2 linked regions of the Caldimonas brevitalea genome follow. The protein of the gene in region 2 interacts with the protein of the main gene of each other region in a pairwise test. Links are inferred from orthologs where the notes say so. Each region holds a gene or a part of one and is shown on either strand. Other genes may lie near its edges.

Evidence for each region.
Region 1: the proteins of acpP (region 2) and ybgC interact in binary tests that used the Escherichia coli proteins (3 or more experiments, as listed by UniProt). The link is inferred for Caldimonas brevitalea from one-to-one orthologs.

Annotation. Positions count from the first base shown.
Region 1 is NZ_CP011371.1:1,642,361-1,648,996, reverse strand. Bases 2,575-5,433 are described here. They hold ybgC (tol-pal system-associated acyl-CoA thioesterase), read left to right. Parts: upstream 2,575-3,723; coding sequence 3,724-4,143; downstream 4,144-5,433. Other genes in these bases: tolA (cell envelope integrity protein TolA), read left to right, coding at 5,297-5,433; AAW51_RS07150 (ExbD/TolR family protein), read left to right, coding at 4,854-5,279; tolQ (protein TolQ), read left to right, coding at 4,140-4,844; AAW51_RS07165 (TssQ family T6SS-associated lipoprotein), read left to right, coding at 3,167-3,628; AAW51_RS07170 (serine/threonine-protein kinase), read left to right, coding at 2,575-3,170. In the rest of the region: transcription antitermination factor NusB, read left to right, coding at 1-215; AAW51_RS07175 (pyridoxal phosphate-dependent aminotransferase), read left to right, coding at 230-1,408; more of AAW51_RS07170, read left to right, coding at 1,521-2,574; more of tolA, read left to right, coding at 5,434-6,226; AAW51_RS07140 (DinB family protein), read right to left, coding at 6,271-6,636.
Region 2 is NZ_CP011371.1:5,289,515-5,296,075, forward strand. What follows is about bases 1,279-4,062. They hold acpP (acyl carrier protein), read right to left. Parts: upstream 2,899-4,062; coding sequence 2,659-2,898; downstream 1,279-2,658. Other genes in these bases: AAW51_RS22270 (hypothetical protein), read right to left, coding at 1,279-1,343; fabF (beta-ketoacyl-ACP synthase II), read right to left, coding at 1,374-2,618; fabG (3-oxoacyl-ACP reductase FabG), read right to left, coding at 3,035-3,784; fabD (ACP S-malonyltransferase), read right to left, coding at 3,781-4,062. Also shown: AAW51_RS22260 (sigma-E factor negative regulatory protein), read right to left, coding at 1-251; RNA polymerase sigma factor RpoE, read right to left, coding at 266-871; more of AAW51_RS22270, read right to left, coding at 861-1,278; more of fabD, read right to left, coding at 4,063-4,719; AAW51_RS22295 (beta-ketoacyl-ACP synthase III), read right to left, coding at 4,787-5,776; phosphate acyltransferase PlsX, read right to left, coding at 5,773-6,561. UniProt on the Escherichia coli protein: Carrier of the growing fatty acid chain in fatty acid biosynthesis.

The sequences.
Region 1 (6,636 bases), 3.6 Mb from region 2 along the record:
TGTCGCCGGTCGAACACGCGGTGCTGATGATCGGCGCCTATGAGCTGAAGCACTGCGTCGACATCCCGTACAAGGTGGCGATCAACGAGGCGGTCGAACTGGCCAAGAGCTTCGGCGGCACCGACGGCCACAAATACGTCAACGGCGTGCTCGACAAGGCCGCCGTGGAGCTGCGACCGGTCGAGGTCGAAGCCGCCCGCAACGCCCGCCGCTGAGCCAGCGCCCGCCGATGAAGTTCGCCGCGCGCGCCGGGCAGATCGACCCGTTCTATGTGATGGAGTGCGCCAAGGCGGCCGACGTGCTGGCCCGCAGCGCCTTGTGCGACCCGGCCCAGGGCGGCCGGCCGATGATCTACCTGAACATCGGCGAACCCGACTTCACGGCCCCGCCGCTGGTGCAGGAAGCGGCCGCCCGCTGCATCCGCGACGGCCTCACCCAGTACACCCCGGCGCTGGGCCTGGAAGCGCTGCGGGAACGCATCAGCGCCTGGTACCGCGACCGTTTCGGTGTCGACGTGCCGGCGCGCCGCATCGTGCTGACCGCGGGCGCCTCGGGCGCCTTGCAGCTGGCTTGCCTCGCGCTGGTCGACGCCGGCGACGAGATCCTGATGCCGGACCCGAGCTACCCCTGCAACCGGCATTTCGTCGCCGCGGCGCAAGGCCGCGCGGTGTTGCTGCCCAGCGGCCCGGAACAACGCTTCCAGCTCAGCGCCGCCGGCGTCGAAGCCGCATGGGGCGAACGCAGCCGCGGTGTGTTGCTCGCGTCGCCGTCCAACCCCACCGGCACGTCCATCCATCCCGACGAGATGCGGCGCATCGCCGACGCCGTGCGGCGCCGCCAAGGCGTCACGCTGGTCGACGAAATCTATCTGGGCCTCAGCTTCGACGCCACCTACGGCCACACCGCGCTGTCGCTGGGCGATGACATCATCACCATCAACAGCTTCTCGAAATACTTCAGCATGACAGGATGGCGGCTGGGGTGGCTGGTGGTGCCCGATGTCATGGTCCCGGTGGTCGAGAAACTCGCGCAGAACCTCTACATCTGCCCGTCCAGCGTGGCGCAGCATGCCGCCCTCGCCTGTTTCGAAGCCGACAGCCTGGCCGAGTACGAGCGCCGTCGCGAAGAATTCCGGCGCCGTCGCGATTTTCTGGTGCCGGCCCTCGACACGTTGGGGCTGCGGGTGCCGGTGCTGCCCGACGGCGCGTTCTACGCCTGGGCCGATTGCACCGCCCATCACGCCAGCAGCTGGGATTTCGTGTTCGAGCTGATGCAACGCGCCCAGCTCGCGATCACGCCCGGCCGTGATTTCGGTCACGCCGACACACAGCGCTATGTCAGGTTCTCCTACGCGAGCCGGATGGCCCTGCTCGAAGAAGCGGTGGCCCGGCTGCGTAGCGCCCTCTGACGTTAGCGCCCTGTGCACAGTGTCACGGTGCGTTACTGCGCGCCCCGTTCAAGGGACATTTGTCACGACTCTCACTGTTGAGCCGCCCTATTGCTTCGTCTAAGCTGCCGACGTGGAATTTCAGAAGACCGTCTTTGCCCTCACGCCCGAGCAGGCGTTGGAGGCGGAACGTGCCGCCCTCCGGGCCCGGCAGGACGACGTGAGCGTGACCGCCCCCACGCCCTTGCACCCCGACGGTAGCGACGTCTCGGTCTTCGGCCCCGACGCCTTGATGGGTCTCGGGGGCGCACGCAGCCTGTCTCACGGTCCGTCCTATGACGACCTGCCGACCATCGGCCACATCAGCCGTTACGCGCTCAAGTACCACCTGGGTGAAGGCGGCCTCGGCACTGTTTATGCGGCGCACGACCCGCTGTTATCGCGCCTGGTCGCCATCAAGACGCTGAGCCTCGAACTCTCGCCCGAAGCGCGCGAGCAGTTCAATGCGATGTTCCTGAACGAGGCGCGTGCGGCCGGCGGCCTCAACCATCCCCACATCGTCACGGTGTTCGACGCGGGCACCAGCCCCCAAGGCGCCTACATCGCGATGGAGCTGCTCAAGGGCAAGGACCTGCGGCAGTTGCTGAAGGAAGGCTGGCGCCCGACGCCGGTGGAAGCCGCCCTGATCATCCGTCGCGTCGCCGACGCCCTGTCGTATGCGCACTCGCGCGGTGTGGTGCACCGCGACGTGAAGCCGGCCAACATCTTCATGGTCGGCCGCACCCAGCCCAAGGTGCTCGACTTCGGCATCGCCCGCGTGGCGAGCACGCAGGATGGCTCCGGAGACGACGACTACGTGGCCGGCTCACCCTACTACATGGCGCCCGAGCAAGTGCGCCACGCGCCGGTCGACCGCCGCTGCGACGTGTTCTCGCTCGGGGTCGTGTTCTATGAATTGCTGACCGGCGTCAAACCTTTCCAGGGCTCGACACTGACCGAGATCGCCACCGCCGTCGTGACGCGCACGCCACCGCTGGCCGAAACCGTCAACCGACAGGTGCCGCCGGCGCTGTCCGCTATCGCCTCGCGCGCGATGGAAAAAGCGCCGGAAGACCGTTACCGCTCGGCACGCTTGCTGTCGCGCGAGTTGCGCCACTGGCTCGACGAACAGGCCGAAGCCGCGCAGCACGACGAGCGGCAGGCGGCAGACCGCCGCCACCACCGCAAACAATGGGCGCTCGGCGGCTTGGCCGCCGGTCTGGTGGTGGCCGTGATCGGTGTCAGCCTCGGCGACCTGCTTGCACCTCACGCCCCTGCCGGGTCATTGCCCGAGGCCAAGGCGGCCGCAGGCGTCCCGGCGGTTGCGCCCGCGCAGGCTGCATCGTCGGTGCTGGCGGCGGCGTCGGCCGCTGCGGAGCTGCCCGCTTCCATCACGCTCGACCCGAGCGAAACGCTGGTGGCCGGCACGGTGGCCGTCGCATCCGCAGCCGTCGCCGGCTCCGCGGCCGACAGCGCGGCCCCTGCACCCGAAGCGCAGGACCGCACCGCCGCCGCGGTGGCGGCCGCGAGCGGCAACGGCCAGGTCAACCTGGCGGTCAGCCCCTGGGGCCAGGTCGAAGTCGACGGCGTCGCGGCCGGCACGGTGCCACCACTGACCCGCTTGACGCTCCCGGCCGGCCGCCACACGATCACGATCCGCAACCAGGAGTTCCCGCCCCACAGCGTCACTGTCAACGTGACCGCGGGGCAGCCGGTGACCATCCGACATCGATTTGGATCATGAGACTGCTGTACTGCACCGTCGCGCTCACCGCCGCACTCTCCGGCTGCGCCCAGTTGACCGCGCCGCCCAGCGGGCCGCAGTCGCCGCCGCAGTCCCCGCCCCAGCCGGAAGCCAGGCCCGCGCCCGCTCCCGCGCCGGCGGTGAGCCCGAGCATCATCGAACTCGCCGGGCGGCCGGCCGAACGCGCCCTGCTGTCCGGCATGCGAGCCTACGAAGACGCGCAGTACCCTGAAGCAGAACGCCACTTCGGCCGCGCCTTGCAAGCCGGCCTCGCGTCGCCGCGCGACCGCGCGATCGCCTACAAATACCTCGCCTTCATCTACTGCACCAGCCAGCGCACCTCCCAGTGCGAGTCGGCCTTCCGCTCGGCGCGGCGGGCCGACCCGGGCTTCACGCTGAGCAAGTCGGAAGCCGGCCATCCGCTGTGGGGACCGGTGTTCGTGCGCAGTCAACGGTGAGGCCGGCGCAGCAGCGATAATCGCCGGTCTTCAATCGTGAATACGTCCGCAAGCCGCCGTCGATGACGTGACCGGCCTCGGGCGAGCCTTGATGCATGCCTGACGCCTTGAGCCCTGCGCCCGCGCCGTTTCGATTCCCGGTGCGGGTGTACTGGGAAGACACCGACGCCGGCGGCGTGGTGTTCTACGCCAACTACCTGAAGTTTTTCGAACGGGCCCGCACCGAATGGCTGCGCGCGCGCGGCTACGACCAGGAACGGTTGCGTCAGGAGTCCGGCCTGATGTTCGTCGTGGTACACACTGCCGTCCGGTACCGGCTGCCGGCCCGCCTCGACGACCTGCTCGAGATCAGCGTCGAGGTGCGGCAGGCGGGCGCCGCGTCGATGCAATTCGTCCAACAGGCGACACGCGACGGAACTTTGCTCGCCGAAGGCGATATCAAAATCGGCTGCGTGGACGTGCCGGGCTTTCGGCCCCGCCGCATCCCGGCCGGCATCCTCCAGGAAACAACATGAATCAGGACCTGTCGATCATTCAATTGGTGCTGCACGCGAGCTTCGTGGTGCAGATCGTGATGGCCTTGCTGCTGCTGATGTCGCTCGCCAGCTGGACCGTCATCTTCGGCAAGTTCTTCGGCCTGGGCCGCGTGCGGGGCCTGAACGACGAGTTCGAGCGCGAGTTCTGGTCGGGCCGCAACCTCAACGACCTCTACACGCTGGCCTCCGACAGCCCGCGCAAGGGCGGCCCGATGGAACGCATCTTCGCATCCGGCATGCGCGAGTTTTTGAAGCTGCGCGAGCGTCGTGTCAACGATGCGGGCGCCCTGCTCGACGGTGCCCGGCGTGCGATGCGCGCCAGCTTCCAACGCGAGATGGACGCGGTCGAGTCGCACCTCGCCTTTCTCGCCTCGGTCGGCTCGGTGTCGCCCTACATCGGCCTGTTCGGCACCGTCTGGGGGATCATGCATGCGTTCACCGGCCTGGCCAATCTGCAGCAGGTGACGCTCGCCACCGTGGCGCCCGGCATCGCCGAGGCCCTGGTGGCCACCGCGATCGGCCTGTTCGCCGCCATCCCCGCGGTGGTGGCCTACAACCGCTATGCGCGCGACATCGACCGCATCGCCATCAAGCTGGAAACCTTCATCGAAGAGTTTTCCAACATCCTCCATCGCAACATCGGCCATGCACCGGGCGCCCCCGGGCAAGGCATCCACTGAGGAGCGGCCATGCCAGCCGTCAGTCCCCGCGGCGGGTCACGCCGCCGCACCGTCAGTGAGATCAACATGGTGCCCTTCATCGACGTGATGCTGGTGCTGTTGATCATCTTCATGGTGAGCGCTCCGATGATGACCACCGGCGTGATCGACGTGCCGTCCGTCGGCAAGGCGGCCCGCCAGCCGGACCGGGTGGTCGAGGTGGTCCTGAAAGCCGACGAGAGCCTCAAGCTGCGCATCAACGGCAAGGACAGCGGGGCCACCACGGTCGATCGGCTGGCCAGCGACGTCAAGGGCGCGCTCGAAGGCGCCGACACCGCTCCCGTGGTGATCTCGGCGGACAAGTCGGTCAAGTACGAAGCGGTCGTCAAGATCATGGACAAGCTGCAGCGCGCCGGCGTCCAGCGTGTCGGCCTGTCGGTCAAGACCACCGGTTGATGTCACCCGACCCTGCCATGACCATCAGCACCGAGCGCGACGACCTGCTGCCCCGCCCGCCCGACAAGCGCGGACGTGGGCTGCTGCTGGCCCTGCTGATGCACGTGCTGCTGGTCGGCGGCCTGGCGCTGGGCGTGAACTGGCGCTCGAGCGAGCCCGAGGGGGTCGAGGCCGAGCTGTGGGCGGCAGTGCCGCAGGCCGCGGGGCCGGCCCCCGAGCTGCCGCCGCCGCCCCCGCCGCCCGAGGTGAAGCCGGAACCGCCGAAGCCCACGCCGCCGCGTGCGGAGCCTGAGCCCGAACCCGACCGGCAGGCCGAGATCGCGCTCGAACGCGAGCGCGAGCGCAAACGCAAGGAAGAGCGTGAGCGCGAAGAGGCCGAAGAACGCGAGCGCGAAACCAAGAAGAAGCAGGAAGAAGCCGAGCGCAAGAAGGAAGAGGCCGACAAGAAGCGCCAGCAGGAGGCCGAGCGCGAAAAGCGTGAAGAGGCCGAGAAGCGCGAGAAGGAAAAGAAGCTCGAAGCCGACAAGAAGGCCAAGGAAGCCCAGCAGCGCCGCGAAGAGCAGGAAAAGCGCTTGCAGGCGCAGCGCGACGACCGCTTGAAGCGCTTGATGAGCCAGGCCGGCACCGGCAGCGCCGAGCAAGGTGCACCCACCGGCGGTGCGGCCGCCGGCGGCCCTTCGGCCGGCTATGCCGGCAAGCTGAAGGCGCGCATCCTGCCCAACATCGTGTTCGCCGACGACGCGTCCGGCAACCCGGCGGCCGAGGTCGAGGTGCGCGCAGCGCCCGACGGCACCATCCTCGGCTCGCGTTTGGTGAAGTCGAGCGGCAACACCGAATGGGACCAGGCCGTGCTGCGTGCGATCGACAAGACGCAGACCCTGCCACGCGACGAGAACGGCCGCGTGCCCTCGCCCATCCTGATGACCTTCCGCCCGCGCGACCTGTGACGCGCGCCCCGGCGCCGCCGCGCCGGGCGCTTTCGGCCGCGGCCTCAGGCCTCGGGCGTCAACAGCAGGTCGGTATCGCCCGGGTCGATGCCCGCTTGCATCAGCAGCGTCGTGACCTGCCCGCGGTGGTGGGTCTGGTGGTTGAAGAAGTGGCTGAGGGCCCGCCAGCACGGCTGCGTGCGTGTCGCGCCGCGCGTCGTGGTGTAGCTGAAGTCCGCCGAGACCAGCTCGGGTGTCAGCTGCGCGACGAAACCCTGGATCGCGTGATCCACCTGCGCCCGGTGCAGTCGCAGCGTCTCGAAATCCTCGAACAACTGCATGCCCAGCCCGGTGAAGGGCGGCAGGGCCAGCACCTCGGCATCGAGCATGGGCAGGGGCACCGGCAGCTCAGCGAAACGGCCGAGCCACAG
Region 2 (6,561 bases):
CGCTCGCGCAAGCGGGCCAGGAACTTGTCGTCCTCGCCGTGCCCGCAGAGGTCGTCGGAGCGCATGACGTCTCCGATCAAGTGATAAACGTGCCAGGTTTCACAGGTGCCGGCCCGCACCGCCGCATCTTCTCGCCAGCCGCTCAGCGTACTGTGCAGCTCTTCGGCGCCGGCCTCGCCGTCCGACAAGGCCGACAGGCGCTCGCGCGCTTCCGCGCTCAGGCCACTCACACGCATTCCATCCGTCAACATTTGTGCACTCCTACTCACCAACGCTTGCCGTCCGGCGTGTCCAGCAGGGGCCGCAGGCGTTCGGCAATCGCCTCGCGTGCCCGGAAAATACGTGAACGCACCGTCCCGATCGGGCAATTCATCACGTCGGCGATCTCGTCATAGCTCAAGCCTTCGATCTCGCGCAGCGTGATGGCCTGGCGTAAATCCTCGGACAGGGCCTCGATCGCGGCATTCACCGTGGCGGCGATCTCCTTGGAGGAAAGCACGGCCTCGGGCGTTTCACCATCGCTTAGTTCGTTCTCCACCCGGGAAGTTTCGTCGTCGTCGTCGACCGACGACAAGGCGCTCTCGGTGACCAGCGGGTCGCGCTTGAGTTCGACCAGGGCTTTCTTCGCGGTGTTGACCGCGATCCGGTACAGCCAGGTGTAGAAGGCGCTTTCGCCGCGGAACTGCGGCAGCGCCCGGTAGGCCCGGATGAAGGTTTCCTGCGCGATGTCCTGGATCAGGTCGGCATCCCGCACCATGCGGGCGATCAGCCGCTCGATCTTGCGCTGGTACTTGATCACCAGCAACTCGAAAGCCTTCTGGTCGCCGCGCTTGACGCGTTCTATCAAGAGGGCATCGGCGTCAGCGCTCATGCAGTGCGGGGTTCGTTGCGGCAGAAGAAGACGCCGCGGGAGTGGGCGAATATAACGCACAGCGCAGTGCGTGCCAGGACAACGGGAGGCCGCGCGCTTGCACCGGCAGGTAGAGCCGGCCGCGCCACCCCCCCTGCTCGGGACACAGCCGCAACCACAACCAGGGCCCCAGGTCGGCCAGCACCTCGACACGCCCGGCGTATTCGACCGATGCGGCGCGCCCCAGCAACTGCCAGCGCCACTGCTGGCCGTCCCACTGCAATCGGCAAGGCGGGCGGCGCCATTGCCGGGCGGCCAACACGAAGGTGAGCACCGAGACCAGCCCGAATGCGGCGCCGAGGACCGGCCGTTCGCGCAGGGCCGGCCACCAGCCGGCCAGGCTCGCGGCCGAAACCGCGAGCAGCACGGCGACCGCGGCTTGCCACTGTCCGTAGTGCCGGACTGTCACCTGCAAGGCTGGCGCCGTGGACATGCGGCGGCGGCAGCAGCGGGAAAGTAGGCGTCAGACCCGCTTGAACACGAGCGAGCCGTTGGTACCGCCGAAGCCGAAGTTGTTTTTCAGCGCGATGTCCATCTTCATTTCGCGCGCCGTGTTGGCACAGTAGTCCAGGTCGCACTCCGGATCCTGGTTGAAGATGTTGATGGTGGGCGGCGCAATCTGGTGGTGCAAGGCCAGCACGGTGAACGCCGACTCGATACCGCCGGCGCCGCCGAGCAAATGCCCGGTCATCGACTTGGTCGAGCTGATGACGAGCTTCTTGGCCTCGTCGCCGAACGCGAGCTTGATCGCATTGGTTTCGTTGGCGTCGCCAAGCGGCGTGGAGGTGCCGTGTGCGTTGAGGTATTGCACCTGGTCGGGGTTGATGCCGGCGTCGCGCAGCGCGTTCACCATCGAGCGGCGCGGCCCCTCGACATTGGGCGCCGTCATGTGGAAGGCGTCGCCGCTCATGCCGAAGCCGACCAGTTCGGCGTAAATCTTGGCACCCCGCTTCTTGGCATGCTCGTACTCTTCCAGCACCAGCACGCCGGCGCCCTCGCCGAGCACAAAGCCGTCGCGGTCCTTGTCCCAGGGACGGGACGCGGTTTTCGGATCGTCGTTGCGCGTGGACAGCGCGCGGGCGGCGGCAAAACCGCCGACGCCCAGCGGCGAGACGGTGGACTCTGCGCCGCCGGCGATCATCACGTCAGCGTCGCCGCGTTCGATCAGACGCCCGGCCGCACCAATGCTGTGCAGGCCGGTCGTGCACGCGGTGACGATCGACAGGTTGGGCCCCTGAAAGCCGTACTTGATCGACACATGCCCGGAGATCATGTTGATGATCGAGGCCGGCACGAAAAACGGCGAGATGCGCCGCGGGCCGCGCGCCGTCATCTCGGCATGGGTCTCCTCGATCATCGGCAGGCCGCCGATGCCGGAGCCGACCAGACAGCCGATGCGCTCGGCCAGTTCTGCGCTCAACGCGTCGCCGGTGGGAAGCCCGCTGTCTTGCACCGCCTGAATGGAAGCCGCCAATCCGTAGTGGATGAAGGTGTCCATGTGGCGGGCTTCCTTGCCCGGGATGTAGTCCTCGATGTTGAAGCCCTTGACTTCACCTGCGAAACGGCAGGCCAGGTTGCTGGCATCGAACTTGGTGATGTGGTCGATGCCGGGCTTGCCAGCGAGAAGATTGGACCAGGACTCGGCCACCGTGTTCCCCACGGGGGTCACGAGGCCCAGACCGGTCACGACGACACGGCGACGGCTCATGCGCGGAATACTCTGTTCAGTCGGGAACCCGGCAGGCCGATCAGGCCTTCTGGTGCTTCAGGGCGTAGTCGATGGCCAGTTGGACGGTGGTGATTTTTTCTGCCTCTTCGTCCGGAATCTCGATGCCGAATTCGTCTTCGAGTGCCATCACCAGTTCGACGGTGTCGAGGGAGTCAGCGCCGAGGTCGGCGACAAACGCCTTCTCGTTGGTGACCTCGCTTTCGGCCACGCCGAGTTGTTCGGCAATGATCTTTTTGACGCGTGCTTCGATATCGCTCATGACTCCTCCAGGAGGGTTTTCAAAAAACAGCCCGTGATTCTACGGCGAAGGGGGTGACAGCTTTTCGGTCCCCGCTTTGCCGCCGCTCCGGACGGGCTCCAGCCGGTGGGACGCCGCCGCATGCGGCGCCGCTCGCTCAGTTCATGTACATGCCGCCGTTCACGTGCAGCTCGGCCCCGGTGATATAGCCCGCCTGTGGCGATGCCAGGAAGGCGACCGCGTGGGCGATGTCCTCGGCGCGCCCCAGCCGGCCGAGCGGAATCTGGCTCATCAAGGCCTCGGTTTGCTGGTCGGACAGCGCCTTGGTCATGTCGGTTTCGATGAAACCTGGCGCAATGCAGTTCACGGTGATGCCACGGCTGCCCAGCTCACGCGCCAAGGCGCGCGTCATGCCCGCGACGCCGGCCTTCGCTGCAGCGTAATTGGCCTGCCCGGCATTGCCGCTCGCACCCACCACCGAGGTGATGTTCACGATGCGGCCATAACGTTGTTTCATCATCGGGCGGATCACTGCCCGGCTGAGCCGGAACACCGCCTTCAAATTGGTATCGAGCACCGCGTCCCAGTCTTCGTCCTTCATCCGCATCGACAACGTGTCGCGCGTGATGCCGGCGTTGTTGACCAGCACGTGCAGCCCGCCGAACTCTTTGATGATGCGCTCGACGGTGGTTTCGACGCCGGCAGCATCGTTGACGTTCAGGCACACGCCGCGGCAGCCTTCAAAGCCGCCCAGCGCTTCACTGATGGACGCGGCGCCGGCCTCGCTGGTCGCGGTGCCCACCACCTTCATGCCCTTGCCCGCGAGTTCGAGCGCGATCGCACGCCCGATGCCCCGGGTGGCGCCGGTGACCAGCGCAACCTGCGTTGCAGCTTGGATTTCGTTCATTGCAGCAGCCCCTTCACCTCGGCCAGCGACGCCGGATCGTAGATCGCGCCCGTGACCAGCTCGGCATCGATGCGCTTGACCATGCCCGACAGCACCTTCCCCGGGCCACATTCCACCACATGCGTGACGCCGCGGGCCTTGAGCGCCTGGATCGACTCGACCCAGCGCACCGGCCCGAACGCCTGGCGATAGAGCGCGTCGCGAATCGCGGCGGCCTCGGTCTCGACCTTCACGTCGACATTGTTCAGCACCTCGATACGGGCGGCGGCGAACGGCGTCGCGGACAGTTGGTCGCGCAGCCGCTCGGCGGCAGGCTTCATCAGGCTGGAATGGAACGGCGCCGACACCGGCAGGGCCAGCGCGCGCTTGGCGCCCTTGGCCTTCAACACGTCACACGCCAGCTCGACCGCGGCCTTGGTGCCGGCGATGACGGTCTGTTTCGGGTCGTTGAAGTTCACCGCTTCGACCGCTTCGCCGCTGCGCGCAGAGGCTTCGGCACAGCCTTCGCGCACCACTGCGGCGTCGAGCCCGAGGATCGCGGCCATGCCGCCGCTGCCCACCGGCACCGCCTCTTGCATCGCCTGGGCACGGAAGCGCACCAGCGGCAACGCGTCGGACAGGGTCAGCACACCGGCCGCGACCAGCGCGCTGTACTCGCCGAGCGAATGGCCGGCGACCACCGACGGCGTGCGCCCGGTCTCTGCCAACCAGGCGCGGTAGCAGGCCACGCCCGCGGTCAGCATCACCGGCTGGGTGTTGGTGGTCAGGTCGAGGGCTTCCTTCGGCCCTTGGGCGATCAAACGGCCGACGTCCTCGCCCAAGGCATCGGAGGCCTCTTGCAGGGTCTCGCGAACGGCGGCGTGGTCGCCCCAGACGTCGAGCATGCCGACGGATTGCGAGCCCTGGCCGGGAAACACGAAGGCGAACTGACTCATCTCGGTGCTAGCGTGTGTGTGGAGGAAACGCAGTGGCGTAGAACGGGCGGGTGCCGCCGTGGCGGACTCAGAGGTCGAGCAGCACCGCGCCCCAGGTGAAGCCACCGCCGACGCCCTCGAGCATCACGGTGTCTCCTGGACGAATGCGCCCGCCGCGCACTGCGTGGTCGAGCGCCAGCGGGATCGAAGCGGCGGACGTGTTGCCGTGCTCGTCGACGGTCACGACCAGCTTGTCCAGTGGCAGCTTCAGTTTCTTGGCCGTGCCCTGCATGATGCGGATGTTGGCCTGGTGCGGGATCAGCCAATCGATGTCGGCTTCGGTACGCCCCGCCTTCTCGAGCACCGAGCGGGCGACGCTTTCGAGCACGCCCACGGCCAGCTTGAACACCGCCTGGCCGTCCATCTTGAGCAGCGGATCGCCCAGCACCTGGCCACCGGCGACGGTGCCCGGCGTGCAAAGAATGCCGACATGGCGGCCGTCCGCATGCAGCTCGCTGGCCAACAGCCCCGGGCGGTCGCTGGCCTCGAGCACCACTGCGCCGGCGCCGTCGCCGAACAGCACGCAAGTGGTGCGGTCGTTGAAGTCGAGGATGCGCGAGAACACCTCGGCGCCGATCACCAGCGCCTTACGCGCGGCACCGGCCTTGATCATCGAGTCGGCCACCGTCAGGGCATAGACGAAGCCGGAGCACACCGCCTGCACATCGAAGGCCGCGCAGCCGTGCACGCCCAGCTTCTGCTGCACCAAGCAGGCGGTGGAGGGGAAGATCATGTCCGGTGTGGACGTGGCGACGATGATCAGATCGATCTGGTCTGCCGTCACCCCCGCCGCTTCCAGCGCGTGACGCGCCGCATGCGTGGCGAGATCGCTGGAGGCGACGTCCGGTGCCGCGAAGTGGCGGGCCCGGATGCCGGTGCGCTCCACGATCCACTGGTCGGAGGTTTCAATGCCCCGTTGCGCCAGCTCGGCCGCGAAGTCCGCGTTGCTGACACGCCGGGGTGGCAGATAGCTGCCGGTCCCGGTGATCCGGGAATGAATGGATGAAGAAACGGTCATGCAGTCGTTACGACCTGCACCTGGTTGTCCGACCCGGCCGCAGTCGGCAGGGCCTGGAGCGTCTCCAGGATTCGGTCATGCACCCGGTCGAGCAACCGGTTCCGGGCCGCATCATACGCTCGATTCAGGGCCTGCTCGAACGCGAAGGCGTCGGCCGAGCCGTGACTTTTGAACACCAGCCCGCGCAGCCCGAGCAGCGCGGCGCCGTTGTAACGGCGGTGATCTACGCGCTTTTTGAACTGGTTCAGCACCGGAAGCGCGACGATGGCGGCAAGTTTGGTGGCGAAGTTGCGCGTGAATTCCTGCTTGATGAAGCTGGAGAGCATGCCGGCCAACCCCTCGGACGCCTTCAACACGATGTTGCCGACGAAACCGTCGCAGACGACGATGTCGGTCGTGCCCTTGAAGATGTCGTTGCCCTCGACATTGCCGAAGAAATTCACGTGCCCCGCCTCGGCGACCGAGCGCAGCAACTCGCCGGCCCGCTTGATCGTTTCGCTGCCCTTGATCGCTTCTTCGCCGATGTTGAGCAGGCCGACGGTGGGGTTGTCCTTGCCCTGCACGGCCGCCACCAGCGCGCTGCCCATCACGGCGAACTGCAACAGGTGCTCCGGGCCGCAATCGACGTTGGCGCCCAGATCGAGCACCGTCGTGTAGCCGTCTTTCTGGTTCGGCATCACCGTGGCGATGGCCGGGCGGTCGATGCCTTCGAGCGTTTTCAGCAGGTAGCGCGACACCGCCATCAAGGCGCCGGTGTTGCCCGCCGAGACGCAGGCGTCGGCAGG